2 regions of the Staphylococcus lugdunensis genome follow, and region 2 is predicted to be linked to the other one. Evidence: a T-box and tRNA genes for the amino acid it is inferred to sense, from the RefSeq annotation. Region 2 holds a T-box; the other holds one or more tRNA genes.
What was found. The T-box of region 2 lies ahead of leuS (leucine--tRNA ligase). A T-box ahead of a tRNA ligase gene usually reads a tRNA of that ligase, here a tRNA-Leu.

Region 1 (10,763 bases), 1.2 Mb from region 2:
GCGCGTGAAGGTAAAAATAAAATTGATATGCGCGATATTGAAGAAGCAACCGACCGCGTTATTGCTGGTCCAGCTAAGAAATCTCGTGTTATTTCTGATAAGGAACGAAATATCGTGGCACATCATGAAGCAGGACATACCATTATTGGGATGGTACTTGACGAGGCGGAAATTGTGCATAAAGTAACTATCGTACCACGTGGTCAAGCCGGTGGATATGCGATGATGTTACCTAAACAAGATCGCTTCTTAATGACAGAACCAGAATTGTTAGACAAAATTTGTGGTTTGCTTGGTGGACGTGTGTCTGAAGATATTAACTTTGGTGAAGTATCTACAGGGGCATCAAACGACTTTGAAAGAGCTACCCAAATTGCACGCTCAATGGTCACAGAATATGGTATGAGTAAAAAATTAGGACCATTACAATTTTCTAATAGTAGTAGCGGGCAAGTCTTCTTAGGCAAAGATATGCAAGGTGAACCTAATTATTCAGGTCAAATTGCTTATGAAATCGATAAAGAAGTACAACGTATTATTAAAGAACAATATGAACGTTGTAAACAAATATTAATAGAACATCAAGATCAGTTAAAACTTATTGCTAAAACACTATTAACTGAGGAAACATTAGTTGCTGAACAAATTCGCTCATTATTCTATGATGGTAAAATGCCAGAAGTAGATTATGATAGTGCAAAAATAGTAAATAAAGACGATACTGATTTTAGCGATGGTAAATATGGCAAATCGTATGATGAAATTCGTGAAGAACAATTAGAGCAAGGTGACAAAGACGAAGACACGAACAAAGATGCATCAGAAAAAGATCGTGCATCTGAGTCAGATGACACAGCACACGAACAAGCACCAAATATTGATAAACCATATAATCCAAGTGATCCAAACCAGCCTGATCATAGACAACAATGATATTAATCTGTCTCCTTCTGCATATGAATTATTGCGGAAGGAGACTTTTTGATTTTTTTAACGAAACGAAACTGATACAAGCAGGTCATTTTGTTGATATAAACAACAGGTGTATAATAATTGCTCATAATAAGAAAAAACTTGATAAATAAAATATAAAAGTATATAAGGAGATTGTTTATGACACATGATTATATAGTAAAAGCATTGGCGTATGGTGGAGAAATAAGAGCATATGCTGCACTTACCACAGAATCCGTACAAGAAGCTCAAACGCGTCATTATACTTGGCCAACTGCTTCTGCAGCTATGGGAAGAACTATGACTGCCACAGTGATGATGGGGGCAATGCTCAAAGGAGCGCAAAAATTAACAGTTACAGTTGACGGCAAAGGGCCGATAGGTAAAATTATTGCTGATGCTGATGCGCGAGGTAATATACGCGCTTATGTCGATCATCCTCAAACACATTTTCCATTAAATGCACAAGGAAAATTAGATGTAAAACGTGCAGTAGGAACAGAGGGGTCCATTATGGTAGTAAAAGATGTTGGAATGAAGGATTATTTTACAGGAACAAGTCCGATAGTGTCCGGAGAACTAGGAGAAGACTTCACATATTATTATGCAACAAGTGAACAAACACCATCTTCTGTTGGTTTAGGAGTGCTAGTTAATCCAGATAACTCTATTAAAGCAGCAGGTGGCTTTGTAATACAGGTTATGCCAGGCGCATCAAATGATACGATTACGCATTTAGAAAATGTAATTAAGCACATGACACCAGTATCCAAACTGATTGAACAAGGGTTAACACCTGAAAGCATTCTAAGCGAAATTCTTGGACAGGAACACGTTCAAATCATCGATAAGACACCCGTTCAGTTCGAATGTCAATGCAGTCATGAAAAATTTTTAAATGCTATTAAAGGGTTAGGAGAAGCAGAAATACAAGATATGATTACAAAGGATCATGGCGCAGAGGCTACATGTCATTTTTGTAATCAAAAATATAACTATACTGAAGCGGAGTTACAGGGGGTTCTCGAACAATTACAAGCATAGCATGAGTCAATGGTAGTTTAGATGATACTAGGTCAGGGAAACACAAAGATGTATAATAGTTTTAGAGGCATAAATAAGTAAATACATTTGTTTTTTTAGAAAATTCTGATATGATATAACTATATCCGATTAAAGAACTAAGCATTTAGTCAAACTAGAATAAAGGAGTGTTTTTTAATGGCACAAAAAATAGTTGATAATATTACAGAAATTATTGGCAATACACCAGTAGTCAAATTGAGAAACGTTGTAGACGCTGATGCAGCAGATGTATACGTGAAATTAGAATATCAAAATCCAGGTGGTTCTGTTAAAGATCGTATTGCGCTTGCTATGATAGAAAAAGCAGAAAAAGAAGGTAAAATTAAACCTGGCGATACGATAGTTGAACCTACAAGTGGTAACACTGGTATCGGACTTGCATTTGTTTGTGCTGCGAAAGGCTATAAAGCTGTATTTACAATGCCAGAAACAATGAGTTTAGAGCGCCGTAATTTATTGAAAGCTTATGGTGCAGAAGTAGTATTAACACCCGGATCAGAAGCGATGAAAGGTGCAATTAAAAAGGCTAAAGAATTAAAAGAAGAACATGGTTATTTCGAACCACAACAATTTGAAAACCCAGCAAACCCTGAAATTCACGAATTGACTACAGGTCCAGAAATTGTTGAACAATTTGAAGGTAAACAAATTGATGCTTTCTTAGCTGGTGTAGGTACGGGAGGAACTTTATCAGGTGCTGGTAAAGTATTAAAAGAAAAATATCCAAATATTGAAATCGTGGCAATCGAACCAGAAGCATCTCCAGTATTAAGTGGAGGTGAACCTGGTCCACACAAATTACAAGGTTTAGGTGCTGGTTTCGTTCCAGACACACTTAACACAGATATCTATGATAGCATCATTCAAGTTGGCAATGACATTGCGATGGAAACATCACGTCGTGTGGCTAAAGAAGAAGGTATTTTAGCAGGTATTTCTTCAGGTGCAGCCATTCACGCAGCAATTCAAAAAGCTAAAGAATTAGGTAAAGGAAAAACAGTATTAACCGTATTACCAAGTAATGGCGAACGTTACTTATCTACACCGTTATATTCATTTGACGACTAATTTATAGTTCATTTAATTATGCTAGTGAAGTCCCAGTTGGCTTCACTGGTTTTTTTGTTTTTTGAAAAAGCCAGTGTAAAATCTATAAGAGAAATAGATGAATTTTAAATTGCAAATACTGAAATGTTTCTCAAATGAGTGTATCATTATTTATAAGTTAATGATTTAAATGTAGTTGCAGTGTTACATATTCATTTTTTAAGAAAGCAAAGGGTGAAAAAAATGACGAAAACAAAAATTATGGGCATTTTAAATGTGACGCCGGATTCGTTCTCTGATGGGGGTAAATACAATTCAGTGGACAAGGCAGTCGCACGAGCAAAAGAGATGATAGATGAAGGTGTGGATATCATCGATGTGGGTGGCGTATCCACAAGACCAGGTCATACGGAAGTATCATTAGAGGAAGAAATGGAACGCGTTGTACCTGTAGTAGAACAATTGGTTAAATTAGACGTTCAAATTTCTGTTGATACATATCGTAGTGAGGTAGCAGAGGCTTGTTTAAAGCTTGGGGCTACAATGATAAATGACCAATGGGCGGGATTATATGACTCTAAAATATTTGATGTGGTTAGTGACTATAATGCAGAAATTGTGTTAATGCATAACGGCGATGGTCAGAGAGAACAACCTGTTGTTGAAGAAATGCTATTATCGTTATTGACTCAGGCTAATAAAGCAGAAATGGCAGGCATAGAAAAAGGGAACATATGGTTAGACCCTGGTATTGGTTTTGCTAAATCAAGAAGTGAAGAAAAAGAAGTCATGGCACGATTAGATGAACTTGTGGCAACAGAATATCCAGTGCTATTAGCCACGAGTCGTAAACGCTTTATTAAAGAAATGATTGGCAAAGAGACAACGCCAGCAGAACGAGATGAAGCAACAGCTGCTACGACGGTTTATGGTATAATGAAAGGCATTCAGGCGGTTCGCGTGCATAATGTAGACTTAAATGTAAAGCTTGCACAAAGCATCGACTTTTTAAAGGAGAATGAACATGAGCGACATCATCTTTCTTAATGGCATGCGTTTTTATGGCTATCATGGAGCGCTTCATGCAGAAAATGAACTTGGCCAAATTTTTATAGTAGATGTAACACTTAAAGTTGATTTGACTGAAGCAGGGAAAACGGATAATGTCAAAGACACTGTGCATTATGGTGAGGTCTTTGAAGATGTTAAAAACATTGTTGAAGGGCCATCTTGTCAATTGATAGAACATCTTGCAGAACGTATTGCAAAACGTATAAATTCACACTATAATCGTGTAATGGAAACGAAAGTCAGAATCACTAAAGAAAATCCTCCGATTGCAGGTCATTATGATGGCGTTGGTATAGAAATAGTGAGGGAGAATTATTAAATGGTACAAGCTTATCTAGGTTTAGGAAGTAATATTGGCAATCGTTACAAACAGTTGATGCAGGCAATAGACATCCTTGATCATTTTGATGGTATTAAGGTTACACAAGTTTCTCCAATATACGAAACAGCTCCTGTGGGTTATACAGAACAACCACAATTCTTAAATTTATGTGTTGAAATAAATACGCAACTTACACCACGAGAATTGCTCAATTGTTGTTTAGAAACTGAAAAACAGTTACATCGAGTGAGAGAAGTACGTTGGGGTCCACGCACATTAGATGTTGATATCTTATTATATGGAGATGACATCATAGAGTTGGATCAACTAACGATTCCCCACCCAAGGATGACAGAACGTGCATTCGTATTGATACCCCTCAATGACATTGCGTCGACGAAAATAGAACCTCATTCCAAACAAACGATTGGAAACCTAGTTAAGGCAGACGATTCAGTTAAAAAGTATAAACAATGAGAGGCTAATGAAATATGTGGAAAACTGGAGACGTAGAAATTGAAATAGCGTCGTATTAATCCCTTATGTATGGTGGGGGAATATTATTCCACTTTCCGACTTACCGTTTCTCAGTTAATGGCAATAGTGATAATCATCATCCTAACTTGAGAAAAAATGCTTGATTAATCGGGTATAGATGTTGTAATGATAAGATGAAAAGCCTTAGGTAATTCACGGATAATTTATCGTACCTTCCATTACCTCGAAACATGAGCACTTATAGATGAGCCAACTTTAAAAGATAAAGTGGAAATTGCTTTATTACATACGCGCCGTCTTGTAGAATTAAAGGGAGAAAAGATTGGTGTTATGGAAATGCGTAAACACACTTCTTGGTAATTAAAAGGTGTTAATGGCCATGGCAAAGCATGTAAAGCCCTTAAGCCGAAACAGAACAAGGAATGATTATACCTTACAACATTTCCAACAAGAAATTATGCAACAACCAACAGAAAAACAAGAAGTTTAAAGGAGAGAGCAGAATGTCAGAAGAAATGAATGACCAAATGCAGGTCCGTCGTCAAAAGCTACAAGAACTAATCGATTTAGGTATTGATCCTTTTGGGAAACGCTTCGAACGTACAGCTATGGCTGATGACTTAAAAGGAGCATGGGATCAATATTCTAAAGAGGAATTACATGATAAAGAGGCAGAAAGTCATGTAACCATCGCAGGTCGTTTAATGACTAAACGTGGTAAAGGTAAAGCAGGTTTTGCACATATTCAAGACTTGTCAGGTCAAATTCAAATATATGTACGTAAAGATCAAGTTGGAGAAGAACAGTTTGATATTTGGAAAATCGCTGACCTTGGAGACATTGTTGGTATTGATGGTGTTATGTTTAAAACGAATACAGGTGAATTAACAGTTAAAGCTAAAACCTTCACTTTATTATCTAAAGCATTACGTCCGTTACCTGATAAATTCCATGGTTTACAAGATATTGAACAACGCTATCGCCAACGTTATCTAGATTTAATTACAAACAAAGAAAGTACGCAAACGTTCATTCATCGTAGTAAAATCATTCAAGAAATGCGTAACTATTTAAATAATAAAGGATTTTTAGAAGTAGAAACACCAATGATGCATCAAATACCTGGTGGAGCTGCTGCACGTCCATTTGTAACACATCATAATGCCTTAGATGCAACTTTATATATGCGAATAGCTATTGAATTACATTTAAAACGTCTTATTGTAGGTGGCTTAGAAAAAGTATATGAAATAGGTCGTGTGTTCCGTAACGAAGGTGTCTCAACTCGACATAACCCAGAGTTTACAATGATTGAACTTTATGAAGCATATGCAGATTTCCACGATATTATGGATTTAACAGAATCACTCATTCGCCATATTGCACAAGAAGTATTTGGCTCAGCAAAAGTTCAATACAATGGAGAAGAAATCGATTTAGAATCATCTTGGACAAGATTGCATATTGTAGATGCAGTTAAAGAAGCTACAGGTGTAGATTTCTATCAAGTAAAATCAGACGAAGAAGCAATAGCATTAGCTAAAGAACACGGTATTGAAATTAAAGAAAACATGAAGTATGGACATATCTTGAATGAGTTCTTTGAACAAAAAGTTGAAGAAACACTTATTCAACCAACATTCATTTATGGACATCCAATCGAAATATCACCATTAGCGAAGAAAAATCCGGAAGACCCAAGATTTACAGATCGTTTTGAACTATTTATTGTTGGAAGAGAACATGCAAATGCCTTCACAGAACTAAATGACCCAATCGATCAAAGAGAACGCTTTGAAGCACAATTAGTAGAAAAAGCACAAGGTAATGATGAAGCACATGAAATGGATGAAGATTTCATTGAAGCATTAGAATATGGTATGCCGCCAACAGGTGGATTAGGAATCGGAATTGATAGACTTGTGATGTTATTAACAGATTCACCATCTATTCGTGATGTACTATTATTCCCATATATGCGACAAAAATAAATGATAGCAACAGATTTGTACAAAATACAAGTACGACACTGATAATCGAATATACGAAATAAATGCCCGAAGCAAATTAAGCTTTGGGCATTTTAAATATACAATTCATATCGCACTTAAATTAATAATCTTAGTTGTGAAGAAAAAATATATAAAAAAAGAATAGATTTTAACGTGCAGATATGATAACATTTATCGAGTGTCAAAGAGAAAAAATGATGAATGATATATCATGAAAAAATATATAAAAAACAATTGACATGACTAATGATGTGTTGTAACATATAAAAGTCGTCAATTTCATGGACGTGAAATTTAAACGCAATGTAAATCAATTTTAAACAAAGTGTAAAATTGACTATTGAAACGTTTGAATAAAGTTAGTAAAATTAGTAAAGTAAGCTATTTGTCTGGTGACAATGGCAAGGAGGTCACACCTGTTCCCATGCCGAACACAGAAGTTAAGCTCCTTAGCGCCGATGGTAGTCGGACTTACGTTCCGCTAGAGTAGGACGTTGCCAGGCAATGATGAATCGGAGAATTAGCTCAGCTGGGAGAGCATCTGCCTTACAAGCAGAGGGTCGGCGGTTCGAACCCGTCATTCTCCACCATTTGAATAGCCGGCCTAGCTCAATTGGCAGAGCAACTGACTTGTAATCAGTAGGTTGGGGGTTCGATTCCTCTGGCCGGCACCATCTTTTGAGCCATTAGCTCAGTTGGTAGAGCATCTGACTTTTAATCAGAGGGTCAGAGGTTCGAATCCTCTATGGCTCATTACGATTTATATAAGCAGAAGTAGTTCAGCGGTAGAATACGACCTTGCCAAGGTCGGGGTCGCGGGTTCGAATCCCGTCTTCTGCTCCATTATTTTGCCGGGGTGGCGGAACTGGCAGACGCACAGGACTTAAAATCCTGCGGTGAGAGATCACCGTACCGGTTCGATTCCGGTCCTCGGCACCATTTTATAAAGCGCCCGTAGCTCAACTGGATAGAGCGTTTGACTACGGATCAAGAGGTTATGGGTTCGACTCCTATCGGGCGCGCTTTTTATAAACATAATTTAATACGGGAAGTAGCTCAGCTTGGTAGAGCACTTGGTTTGGGACCAAGGGGTCGCAGGTTCGAATCCTGTCTTCCCGACTTCTTGAATAAATGGGGGCTTAGCTCAGCTGGGAGAGCGCCTGCTTTGCACGCAGGAGGTCAGCGGTTCGATCCCGCTAGTCTCCACCATTATTTTTTAGAAATGAACATTGAAAACTGAATGACAATATGTCAACGTTAATTCCAATAATGTAACGAAACGTTACAAAGATTTAATTAGTATTTATGAGCTAATCAAACATCATAATTTTTTATGGAGAGTTTGATCCTGGCTCAGGATGAACGCTGGCGGCGTGCCTAATACATGCAAGTCGAGCGAACAGATAAGGAGCTTGCTCCTTTGACGTTAGCGGCGGACGGGTGAGTAACACGTGGGTAACCTACCTATAAGACTGGGACAACTTCGGGAAACCGGAGCTAATACCGGATAATATGTTGAACCGCATGGTTCAATAGTGAAAGATGGTTTTGCTATCACTTATAGATGGACCCGCGCCGTATTAGCTAGTTGGTGAGGTAACGGCTTACCAAGGCAACGATACGTAGCCGACCTGAGAGGGTGATCGGCCACACTGGAACTGAGACACGGTCCAGACTCCTACGGGAGGCAGCAGTAGGGAATCTTCCGCAATGGGCGAAAGCCTGACGGAGCAACGCCGCGTGAGTGATGAAGGTCTTAGGATCGTAAAACTCTGTTATTAGGGAAGAACAAACGTGTAAGTAACTGTGCACGTCTTGACGGTACCTAATCAGAAAGCCACGGCTAACTACGTGCCAGCAGCCGCGGTAATACGTAGGTGGCAAGCGTTATCCGGAATTATTGGGCGTAAAGCGCGCGTAGGCGGTTTTTTAAGTCTGATGTGAAAGCCCACGGCTCAACCGTGGAGGGTCATTGGAAACTGGAAAACTTGAGTGCAGAAGAGGAAAGTGGAATTCCATGTGTAGCGGTGAAATGCGCAGAGATATGGAGGAACACCAGTGGCGAAGGCGACTTTCTGGTCTGTAACTGACGCTGATGTGCGAAAGCGTGGGGATCAAACAGGATTAGATACCCTGGTAGTCCACGCCGTAAACGATGAGTGCTAAGTGTTAGGGGGTTTCCGCCCCTTAGTGCTGCAGCTAACGCATTAAGCACTCCGCCTGGGGAGTACGACCGCAAGGTTGAAACTCAAAGGAATTGACGGGGACCCGCACAAGCGGTGGAGCATGTGGTTTAATTCGAAGCAACGCGAAGAACCTTACCAAATCTTGACATCCTTTGACCGCTCTAGAGATAGAGTCTTCCCCTTCGGGGGACAAAGTGACAGGTGGTGCATGGTTGTCGTCAGCTCGTGTCGTGAGATGTTGGGTTAAGTCCCGCAACGAGCGCAACCCTTAAGCTTAGTTGCCATCATTTAGTTGGGCACTCTAAGTTGACTGCCGGTGACAAACCGGAGGAAGGTGGGGATGACGTCAAATCATCATGCCCCTTATGATTTGGGCTACACACGTGCTACAATGGACAATACAAAGGGCAGCGAAACCGCGAGGTCAAGCAAATCCCATAAAGTTGTTCTCAGTTCGGATTGTAGTCTGCAACTCGACTACATGAAGCTGGAATCGCTAGTAATCGTAGATCAGCATGCTACGGTGAATACGTTCCCGGGTCTTGTACACACCGCCCGTCACACCACGAGAGTTTGTAACACCCGAAGCCGGTGGAGTAACCATTTGGAGCTAGCCGTCGAAGGTGGGACAAATGATTGGGGTGAAGTCGTAACAAGGTAGCCGTATCGGAAGGTGCGGCTGGATCACCTCCTTTCTAAGGATATATTCGGAACATCTTCTACGAAGATGCGGAATAACGTGACATATTGTATTCAGTTTTGAATGTTTATTAACATTCAAATAAATCGTTTTAAAAGAGAGCGTTTGACAAATAATACTATTTGCCAATGCTTCATTTAAAATTGATTGTTGTACTTTGAAAACTAGATAAGTAAGTAAATTAGATTTTACCAAGCAAAACCGAGTGAATTAGAGTTTTAAATAAGCTTGAATTCATAAGAAATAATCGCTAGTGTTCGAAAGAACACTCACAAGATTAATAACACATACACACTTATATAATTTTGAAAGAAAACGTTTGTCAGGCGAGGCGTTGAAGCATTTCTAAGCGCAGTTTACTTTTGTAAATGAGCATTAGAAATGATGAAACAACAAAGCATGCGCGCGTTTGACTCAAAATGAATGAGCTTTAAAATGGTGAAACGAAGCCATATGAATGCGATTGACTTAAAGCGCAGTGTGGAAGATTAAGTTATTAAGGGCGCACGGTGGATGCCTTGGCACTAGAAGCCGATGAAGGACGTTACTAACGACGATATGCTTTGGGTAGCTGTAAGTAAGCATTGATCCAGAGATTTCCGAATGGGGAAACCCAGCACAAGTTATGTTGTGTTATCGACATGTGAATACATAGCATGTTAGAAGGCAGACCCGGAGAACTGAAACATCTTAGTACCCGGAGGAAGAGAAAGAAAAATCGATTCCCTGAGTAGCGGCGAGCGAAACGGGAAGAGCCCAAACCAATAAGCTTGCTTATTGGGGTTGTAGGACACTCTATACGGAGTTACAAAGGAATATATTAGACGAATCATCTGGAAAGATGAATCAAAGAAGGTAATAATCCTGTAGTTGAAAATATGTTCTCT
Region 2 (10,763 bases):
TAAGCACGGTCGTGGCTTGATTTGTACGCCAATTTCCACTGATATTGCCGAACGTTTAGAGTTAAAACCAATGGTAATGCAAAATTCAGATGACTATGGTACAAACTTTACTGTAAGTATTGATCACTATACAACAACAACGGGAATTAGTGCAATTGAACGCATGACTACGGCACGGTCTTTAATTGCCACTGATACAATGGCTGAAGATTTTCATAAACCTGGTCATTTATTTCCACTTATTGCCAAAGATAATGGCGTTTTAGAACGTGAAGGTCATACTGAAGCAACGGTTGATTTAGCTAAAATGACAGGTGCAGCACCTGCAGGAGTTATTTGTGAAATTATGAATGACGATGGTTCGATGGCTAAAGGAGAACAATTAGAAAAGTTTAAAGAAACACACCAGCTTAAGCTTATTTCTATAAAACAAATCATAGAATATAGACATCAGCATGATATACAGGTGAACTTAAGAGCAAAGGTAAATATGCCAACAGATTTTGGCAACTTTGAAATGTATGGATTTGATTCAACACTTACACAGGATGAAATCGTTGTTATTACTAAAGGAGAGCCAAGAACTACTGAAAATGTAAGAATTCATTCAGCATGTTTAACTGGTGATATTTTTCATAGTCAACGATGTGACTGTGGTGCGCAACTTGAATCGTCCTTAAAATATATTAATGAACATGGTGGAATGGTGATTTATTTACCCCAAGAAGGCAGAGGTATCGGACTTATAAATAAACTTCGTGCTTACGAGTTAATAGAGCAAGGCTATGATACTGTAACTGCGAATTTAGCTCTTGGATTTGATGAAGATTTACGTGATTATAAGGTTGCTAGTCAAATTCTAAAATATTTTAATGTCAAGCAAGTTAATTTGTTAAGTAATAATCCGAAAAAATTTGAAGGGCTAAGTGAATATGATATAGAAATTGCAAAGCGTATTGAAGTTATTGTTCCAGAAACAACACACAACCATGATTATATGGAAACGAAAAAAATTAAAATGGGTCATTTAATCTAGGAGGTTATAAAAATGAATTTTGAAGGTAAATTAGTTGGTTCAGAGTTGAAAATTGCGATAGTAGTAAGTCGATTTAATGATTTTATTACAAATCGACTATTAGAGGGTGCTAAAGATACATTAATACGCCATGATGTCAATGATAGTAATATTGATGTTGCCTATGTTCCTGGTGCGTTTGAAATACCGCTTGTAGCTAGAAAATTAGCACAAAAAAAACATTATGATGCAATCATAACATTGGGTTGTGTAATTAGAGGTGCAACTTCTCACTATGATTATGTGTGCAATGAAGTGTCTAAAGGGGTTGCAAGAGCGAATGATGTATCAGATACACCAGTTATTTTCGGAATATTAACAACTGAAAGCATTGAGCAGGCTGTAGAACGCGCTGGTACTAAAGCTGGCAATAAAGGATCTGAAGCGGCAGTCAGTGCAATTGAAATGGCCAACTTATTGCAACAACTATAATGTTTAGTCTATAAATTTGGGAGCAGGATAAAATTCATTGTGAATTCGAAGTCCTGCTCCCTTTATATGTGTCGTTATTATTTTATAATTTTCGTAATCAAAAGTAACAATGCAGAAATACCAATTATCGCGCTAACTTTTTTGAGAGATTTAGTATCAACAAATTCTTTAACTGCTAGTGATAAGTTTTGAGGACGCTCTGCTAGACGACGCATAAAATAGCTAAACCAGTCATTACCATATGGAACATAAATGGTGAAATGATAGCCTTCTCTTGCGATTTGTTCAGCTAGTTCTGAACGGAATCCATATAACATTTGAAATTCAAAATCATCATTTTTAATATGGTGATCTTTGACGAATTGTTTGACATGATTGATAATTCGATCGTCATGTGTCGCAATGGATGTTTTATTACGCGCATTTAGCAAACGTTTCTCAATTAATTTAATATAGTTGCTATCAATATCTTCTTTTGTTTGATAAGCAATGGAAGCATCTTCTTTATAGGCACCTTTAACCAATCGTAATCTTAAATCTGGAAAACGTTCGATGAGTTCATCAGCATCGTACAAATATGCTTGTATAACTGTGCCGACATTTTTAAATTCTCCCTTAAATTTATCAAGCGCTTGAATAATTTGCTGCAAACTGTCATATTTTTCAGTATCAATATTGACGTGCATATTTTGATATTCATTAGCTTTCAATAAAATTTCACGTAAATTATCAAAAGCAAATTGTAAATCAAATTCTCCTCCTAGTAAACTTAATTTAATAGATACATGGGCATCTACATTATATGCATTAATGGCATCCATTATAGTGAGAATTTCATTCTTTGCTGTTGTGGCTTCTTCGCGTGTACCTACAAACTCTCCCAAATTATCAACGGTAACAGCGATATTTTTTTCATTAAGCCTTTCAATTGTATCTATTAGTTCTGGAATGGTATTACCTGCTACGACTTTATTTGCACCCATTTTGGGGCCGATTTTCTTAGCTGTTTGATTTAAATATGTATTATTTGATAAAGCGATGAAGAAATCCCTAAATAGTGTCATGTAGTAAACCTCCAATATTATAATCAATATATTTTATAAATAGTTTAGCATGAAATATTCGTAAGAGAAAGCGTTTTCAATATCGGTCATACGTTTTGCTTCAAGTTCAATTTATTGCAGAAATGTTTTCTTGAGTCAATTAGAGTGTTAGCCATATTAAGCTGATATTTGCTATAATTTAAGCTGTAGAGTTTATGTAGAAGGGACTAATAAGTCATGTGGAAATGGGAAACAGAAAATAATGCTAAAGGCGTAGTTGTTATTGTCCATAATATGTTAGAGCATACAGGGCGTTATGCTTATGTTATTACGATGTTAAGAAGAAATGGTTATCATGTGATTATGGGTGATTTGCCAGGACAAGGGCAGACTTCACGTGCAAACAAGGGGCAAATTAAAAACTTTAATGAATATCATGAACATGTTTTAGAATGGATTAAACTCGCAAATGATTATAAATTACCTACATTTGTTATGGGGATTGGTCTAGGAGGATTAATCATACTTAATTTATTAGAAAAGGTAGATCGATTGCCTATTGAGGGTATGATTTTATTTTCACCATTATTAGAATTACAAAAGAACAAGACAACACGGAAAGACATTTTAATTTCTAATATTGGAAAAGTATCAAAAGATACGCGTTTTAAAGTTAATATTGAAGTTGAACAGTTGACTAGAAATGAAGAAATAAGAGAAGAAACGGTTAATGATGGTTTGATGTTAAAAAAAGTAACATATCATTGGTACAATACTGTTGTGGAAGAAATGAAAGAAACATTAGATTACGTTGGGGACGTAAAATCAATACCTACATTACTAATGCATGGTTCTGAAGATGCGATTGTCGAACCTAAAGCGATAATTAAATTAAAAGAAAATCTAAAATCTGATGAATTCTATTATAAAAAATGGCAAGGTTTATATCATGAAATCCAAAATGAGCCTGAACGTGATCAAGTCATGCGATATGTATTAACATTTCTAAATAATAGTGTAAATACGATGGGATTTATCGTTAAAGAAGAAGAAATAGAGGATATTGAATAAATAAAAGATATTGAAAGACCTATTTATGATGCAACCTGAATTATCTGCTTGAGAGAGTTATGGAACTTATACTTTCTAAAGGTTTTTTGTGTTTTTTATTTGGAATGTGACAGTATAAATTGTTGTTACGCATCTGCTAAAGTGCGCATAATAAAGTTTGTTTTTATAATATTGAAGACTACTTATGTGTGATGGCATTAATTGTGTCGGTGTTTATTTAAAACAATAAATTCATAATACAAATGGTTTAGTTGCATATCTACATAGAAATTGGTATATTTTATACATATAAATTTATTAATAATTAATTGGATAAAAATCTACATGAATAATTAGCAATTTGCTGATGTTAGCACCAAGTTTATGGTTATAGTTGTGATTAAATAAAAAGACAATTAAATTATTAAAAGTTTATTAAGGGTTTTAACAATGCAACAACATTCTTTATCATCGGTAAATTGTATTATTTAGTTTTATGACAGGGAGAGATTTTAGTGAGCGAGCAAACGATAGACCAAGTATCTGGATTATTAAAATTAGAAGCGCTACTAATGGACATCAATTCAATTTTCGACGTTATTGAGAAAGAATACGGCATGACAAAAGAAGAAATCTTAATTTTACTAACGCTATGGCAAAAAGGGTCGATGACGTTAAAAGAAATGGATAGTTTTGTAAAGATTAAGTCTTATAAACGTACACGCACATACAATAACCTTGTAAATTTAGAATGGATTTACAAAGAACGCCCTCAAGATGATGAGCGTACAGTTATCATTCATTACAATGAAAATCAAAATGGTAAACGTGATGACTTATTAAAATTCATTTGTGATGCAGTACACAAAAAATCAAATTCCATGCAAACAAGTTTCACTTCAATTTTAAATATCTAGAAAAATGCTTAGTCTATAGTCAGGAAATAGCGACTTATAGACTAAGCATTTTAATTGATTTTTTCTATTGCGCAGATGAATGGAGCGTCATTACGTTGATTTATAAATTGATATTGTAGAACTTGAGCCTTTGTTTGATCTATATTGCTGAAATAATCAAGTAATGCATCACGTTCTAGTTTGCCTTGAAAATGGCCGTGATAAATAACAACTACAATAATGCCTTCAATCGTTAACTGTTCAAATATGGCGTCAATAGCGCGTATAGTTGATTCAGGCTGGGTGACAATTGATTTATCACCTTTTGGTAGGTAGCCTAAATTAAAGATTGCTGCAGTGATTTTATTTTTATGAGCAGATATTAAGTGGTCTGAGATATATTCATGACTATCATGTATTAATGATACGTTTTTAAATGATTTGATCTTCTTAGCAGTGTTATCAATTGCTTGTTGTTGTATGTCAAAACCATATACATGACCTTTTGGAACGTGTTGAGCTAAGAATAATGTATCGAATCCATTACCACATGTAGCATCAATCACAATACTATCACTTTGGATATGAGACGTAATTAAAGATTTAGCAAAGGGAAGAATGCGTTCTAATTTCATATTTGAATCCGCTCTTTGTGAAATTTCCCTTGATAAGAATTACGTCTAGCGAGCTCATCATCGATATTATTTAAAACTTCCCACTTGTTAACACTCCACATTGGTCCTACCATCAAATCAATGGGTCCATCGCCTGTAATACGATGAATTATCATCTCTGGGGGTAAGATTTCAAGTTGATCACATACTAGGTTAGTATATTCTTGCTGACTCATAAATTTTAGTAAACCCTTATCGTACTGTTTTACCATAGGTGTTCCTTTTAATAAATGAAGTAGATGTATTTTTATGCCTTGAACATCCATTTTGGCAACTTCACGGGCTGTGGCCATCATCATATCGTAATCTTCGCCAGGTAAACCATTAATAATATGCGTACAGATATTAATATTATGTTTTCTTAATTTAGCGACCCCATCATAATATGTTTGCATATCGTGTGCACGATTTATTAAATCAGATGTAGACTGATGTATCGTTTGGAGTCCTAATTCAACCCATAAGTATGTGCGTTTGTTTAGCTCAGCAAGGTATTCTACTACATCATCTGGTAAACAGTCTGGACGCGTGGCAATGGATAATCCTACAACACCTTCTTCTTGTAATACAGGTTCATATTTTTCCTTTAGTATTTCAACAGGGGCGTGTGTATTAGTGAACGCTTGAAAGTAGGCAATGTATTTTCCTTCATGCCATTTCTCATGCATTTTTGCTTTGATTTGTTGAAACTGAACTTCAATAGGGTCAGCTCGATTTCCAGCAAAATCGCCGCTACCAGCTGCAGAACAAAATGTACAACCACCATGTGCAACAGTTCCGTCACGATTAGGGCAGTCAAAGCCGCCATCTAATGCCACTTTAAATATTTTTTGGCCAAATTTATTTTTTAAATGGTAATTCCAAGTATGATAGCGTTTATTCTCAAAAGCATACGGGAAATATTTACCCATAAGACATTTTCCTTTCTAATTGTTTCTAAGTAAAGATTTTAACATATTTTAATGTTATAGTGTCTATTGTAGATTGAGAAAAGAGAGAGAAAGGACTCAGTGTATGAATATACCTAAATCAGTATGGATGCTGGTAATAGGCATGGCGCTCAATATTACCGGTTCTAGTTTTTTATGGCCTTTAAATACGATATATATGAAAGAAGAGCTCGATAAAAGCCTTACTATTGCAGGTATTGTGTTAATGATAAATTCATTTGGTATGGTTGTTGGTAACTTATTAGGTGGTAGTTTGTTTGATAAATTAGGTGGTTATCGTACGATTTTAACTGGAACTGCTGTGTGTTTAGTTAGTACAACGATGCTAAATTTTTTCCATGGTTGGCCTTGGTATGCAGTATGGTTAGTTATGCTTGGTTTTGGTGGTGGCATGATTGTACCAGCAATTTATGCTATGGCCGGAGCAGTGTGGCCCAATGGTGGACGGCAAACGTTTAATGCTATCTACTTAGCTCAAAATATTGGTGTCGCACTTGGTGCTGCTTTAGGAGGCTTTGTTGCTGAGCTTAGTTTTAACTATATTTTTATTGCAAATTTATTAATGTATGTGCTATTCGCGATTGTAGCTGTCACACAATTCAATCTCGAGTATTCTGTAAAGATGCACAAGCCAGATAATCTTGAGTTGGAAAATAAAGACCAAAAACGCAGATTTAAAGCATTAATCCTTTTATGTATTATGTTTAGTATTTGTTGGATTGCATATATACAATGGGAAAGTACGATTGCTTCATTTACACAAGACATCGATATCTCAATGTCGCAATATAGTATATTGTGGACAGTGAATGGTATTATGATTTTAGTTGCACAGCCTTTGATAAGTCCGGTAATTCGTATACTCAAAGGAAATATAAAAAAACAAATGATTGTAGGTATTATTATTTTTATGGTGTCGTTTTTAGTGACTAGTTTTGCTGAACAATTTAGTGTCTTTCTCATTGGTATGATTATATTAACATTTGGCGAAATGTTCGTTTGGCCTGCTGTCCCAACTATCGCGAATTTTTTAGCGCCTGATGGTAAACAAGGACAGTATCAGGGGTTTGTTAATTCAGCTTCTACGGTCGGTAAAGCATTTGGGCCACTTATAGGTGGTATTTTAGTCGATGCCTTTAATATGAGTACCATGTTTATTGGCATGATTGTGTTATTAAGCATAGCATTGTGTTTTTTAGCTGTTTTTGATAAAAATATGCCTAAGGATAAAACAATATAACCATGTTAATTGACTGAGCTAGGCTTCTATATTAATTGTTCAGTTATGTAATAACTTGCACTTGCAATCAGTTACATTATCCAATAATATTAAAGTGTATTGGAGTAGTAACTTAAATATTTTTCAACAGAGAGCTAGTGGTGGTGTAAACTAGCGTTAAGTATTAAGTGAACTTACCGTTATTTAATGTAATATACATCTCTTACTATTTAATTAAGTGCACATATATGTGAACTAGGGTGGTACCGCGGCATAATTGTCGTCCCTATACTTTATTTATAATAGTATGAGGTGTTTTTTTATTGAGTAGGAGGAAAAAAAGTGAATTACAATCACAAAAAAATCGAAAAAAAATGGCAATGTTTCTGGCTAGATAATCAAACATTTAAGACAAGTGATAACTTGGGACAAAAGAAATTTTATGCCTTAGATATGTTTCCTTATCCATCAGGTGCTGGTTTACACGTAGGACATCCAGAAGGATATACTGCTACGGATATTATTTCACGCTATAAACGTATGCAAGGCTATAACGTCTTACATCCAATGGGCTGGGATGCGTTTGGCTTACCTGCAGAACAATATGCACTTGATACTGGAAACGATCCACGAGCATTTACGAAACAAAATATTCAAACTTTTAAACGTCAAATTCAAGAATTAGGATTTAGTTATGATTGGGATAGAGAAGTTAATACAACAGATCCTGAATATTATAAATGGACACAATGGATTTTTATCCAACTTTATAATAAGGGGTTAGCTTATGTTGATGAAGTAGCGGTAAACTGGTGTCCAGCACTTGGCACGGTTTTATCTAATGAAGAGGTTGTTGATGGTGTTTCTGAACGAGGAGGCCATCCTGTATACCGTAGACCTATGAAACAATGGGTACTCAAGATCACAGAATATGCCGATCGACTACTAGAAGATTTGGATGACTTAGATTGGCCTGAATCGATAAAAGATATGCAGCGTAATTGGATTGGTCGCTCAGAAGGGGCACGTGTTTCTTTCAAAGTTGAAGGAGAGAATGACACAATAGACGTCTTCACTACGCGTCCAGATACGATTTTTGGTACGACTTTCTTAGTATTAAGTCCAGAGCATGCGCTTGTGGAAAAAATTACAACAACTGAAAATTTTGAAGAAGTTAAGAAATATCAAGAAGCTGCATCTAAAAAATCTGACCTTGAGCGTACGGATTTGGCAAAAGATAAATCTGGTGTTTTTACTGGCGCATATGCGATTAATCCTTTATCTGGTGAAAAATTACCGATTTGGATTGCTGATTATGTATTATCTAGTTATGGTACTGGAGCTGTTATGGCAGTGCCTGCTCATGATGAACGCGACCACGAATTTGCGGTTAAATTTAATTTGCCGATTATAGAAGTTATTGCTGGTGGAGATGTTCAAAAAGAGGCTTATACTGGTGCAGGAGAGCACGTTAACTCTGGTGACTTAGATGGTTTAAATAATGAACAGGCTATTGCTAAAGCAATTGAGTTATTAGAAGCAAAAGGTGCCGGTGAGAAAAAAGTTAACTATAAGTTGCGTGACTGGTTATTTAGTAGACAGCGTTATTGGGGTGAACCAATACCAATCATTCATTGGGAAGATGGAACAATGACGACGGTACCAGAAGAAGAATTACCACTATTATTACCAGAAACTGATGAAATTAAACCGTCTGGAACTGGTGAATCACCATTAGCTAATATAGATGATTTTGTTAACGTTGTAGATGAAGAAACGGGAATGAGAGGTCGTCGTGAAACGAACACAATGCCACAATGGGCTGGCAGCTGTTGGTATTACTTACGTTATATTGATCCTCATAATGAGCAAATGTTAGCAGATCCAGAAAAATTAAAGCATTGGTTACCAGTTGATTTATACATCGGCGGCGTTGAGCACGCAGTACTTCATTTGTTGTATGCTCGATTCTGGCATAAAGTCTTATATGATTTAGGCGTAGTTCCAACAAAAGAGCCATTCCAAAAATTATTTAACCAAGGTATGATTTTAGGTGAAGGCAATGAGAAAATGAGTAAATCCAAAGGTAATGTTGTTAACCCAGATGATATTGTAAATTCTCATGGTGCTGACACTTTACGACTTTATGAAATGTTTATGGGGCCTTTGGATGCTGCTATTGCCTGGAGTGAGAATGGTTTAGATGGCTCAAGACGTTTCTTAGACCGAGTTTGGCGTTTATTTATCAATGAGGATGATAGCCTATCTCAAAAATTTGTTGAATCAAATAATAAATCATTAGATAAAGTATATAATCAAACGGTTAAAAAAGTGACAGAAGACTTTGATACATTGAATTTTAATACTGCTATCAGTCAGTTGATGGTCTTTATTAATGAATGTTATAAAGTAGATGAAATTTATCAACCATATGCGGAAGGCTTTGTGAAGATGCTTGCGCCTATTGCGCCACACATAGGTGAAGAATTATGGCAAAAATTAGGACATGATGAAACGATTACTTATCAGCCATGGCCAACTTATAATGAAACACTGTTGGTTGATAGTGAAGTTGAAATTGTCGTTCAAGTAAATGGTAAAGTGCGTGCAAAACTAACCATACCTAAAGAGCTGTCCAAAGAAGAAATGCAAGAATTAGCATTAGAAAATGAAAATGTTAAAATGGCTATAGATGGTAAAGAAATTAAGAAAGTAATAGCAGTCCCTCAAAAACTAGTAAATATTGTAGCAAAATAAATAAAGGAGTGTTGAATAATGGATTCAATAACTGTTGAAGATTTGAAAAATAAAGTATTAGAATCTAATCCAGTTAATATTGTTGATGTTCGTACAGATGAGGAAACATCTATGGGTATCATACCTGGTGCAGAAACGATTCCTATGGATAAAATTGAATCAAATATTGATTATTTTAATACAAATGATACTTACTATATTATTTGTGCTGCAGGTGTTCGAAGTGAAAAAGTAGCTCGATATTTAGAAAAACAAGATATTCATGCAGTCAATGTAGAAGGCGGTATGAAAGCTTGGGGCAATGAAGGATTAGAAATAAAACGTATTTAATTTTTAAGTAAATGAATTTTAATAGATTTAATAAACACCCATTTATTAACGGTAGCTAAATGGGTGTTTATTTTTTAAAGCCAAGTCTAAACGTGATTTAAAAAATGCTAGCTATAAAGTTAATGATATAAATAACTTCCGGCATTGAGGCCTGCGACATGTCCAGTCACAAGGGCGCTAGTAATATTATAACCACCAGTATAACCGTGAATATCTAAGACCTCTCCACACAAAAATAAACCTGGTTCAAGTTTAGACATCATTGTTTTAGGCCAAATTTCTTTTAAGGAAACACCGCCGCCAGTTACAAATGCTTTATCTATAGGTAATGTGCCGT

Region 1: it has a tRNA-Leu gene. The T-box ahead of leuS (leucine--tRNA ligase) is inferred to sense a tRNA for this amino acid. The anticodon was not compared.

The regions. Positions count from the first base shown of each region.
Region 1 is NZ_CP014022.1:1,244,578-1,255,340, reverse strand. Features, by position in the region: gene ftsH (ATP-dependent zinc metalloprotease FtsH) at 1-933, shown strand, start outside; gene hslO (Hsp33 family molecular chaperone HslO) at 1,114-1,998, shown strand; gene cysK (cysteine synthase A) at 2,176-3,108, shown strand; gene folP (dihydropteroate synthase) at 3,331-4,134, shown strand; gene folB (dihydroneopterin aldolase) at 4,112-4,477, shown strand; gene folK (2-amino-4-hydroxy-6-hydroxymethyldihydropteridine diphosphokinase) at 4,478-4,957, shown strand; gene lysS (lysine--tRNA ligase) at 5,482-6,969, shown strand; rRNA gene rrf (5S ribosomal RNA) at 7,379-7,493, shown strand; tRNA gene AL499_RS05915 (tRNA-Val) at 7,505-7,580, shown strand; tRNA gene AL499_RS05910 (tRNA-Thr) at 7,589-7,664, shown strand; tRNA gene AL499_RS05905 (tRNA-Lys) at 7,671-7,743, shown strand; tRNA gene AL499_RS05900 (tRNA-Gly) at 7,759-7,833, shown strand; tRNA gene AL499_RS05895 (tRNA-Leu) at 7,841-7,929, shown strand; tRNA gene AL499_RS05890 (tRNA-Arg) at 7,939-8,012, shown strand; tRNA gene AL499_RS05885 (tRNA-Pro) at 8,036-8,109, shown strand; tRNA gene AL499_RS05880 (tRNA-Ala) at 8,124-8,199, shown strand; rRNA gene AL499_RS05875 (16S ribosomal RNA) at 8,321-9,871, shown strand; rRNA gene AL499_RS05870 (23S ribosomal RNA) at 10,363-10,763, shown strand, end outside.
Region 2 is NZ_CP014022.1:27,522-38,284, forward strand. Features, by position in the region: gene AL499_RS00195 (bifunctional 3,4-dihydroxy-2-butanone-4-phosphate synthase/GTP cyclohydrolase II) at 1-1,036, shown strand, start outside; gene ribH (6,7-dimethyl-8-ribityllumazine synthase) at 1,049-1,507, shown strand; gene AL499_RS00205 (proline dehydrogenase family protein) at 1,585-2,571, opposite strand; gene AL499_RS00210 (alpha/beta fold hydrolase) at 2,788-3,621, shown strand; gene AL499_RS00215 (transcriptional regulator, SarA/Rot family) at 4,116-4,517, shown strand; gene mnmM (tRNA 5-(aminomethyl)-2-thiouridylate-methyltransferase MnmM) at 4,568-5,131, opposite strand; gene mnmL (tRNA modification radical SAM protein MnmL/YtqA) at 5,128-6,081, opposite strand; gene AL499_RS00230 (MDR family MFS transporter) at 6,185-7,360, shown strand; T-box leader at 7,446-7,630, shown strand; gene leuS (leucine--tRNA ligase) at 7,682-10,096, shown strand; gene AL499_RS00240 (rhodanese-like domain-containing protein) at 10,115-10,426, shown strand; gene AL499_RS00245 (BaiN/RdsA family NAD(P)/FAD-dependent oxidoreductase) at 10,546-10,763, opposite strand, start outside.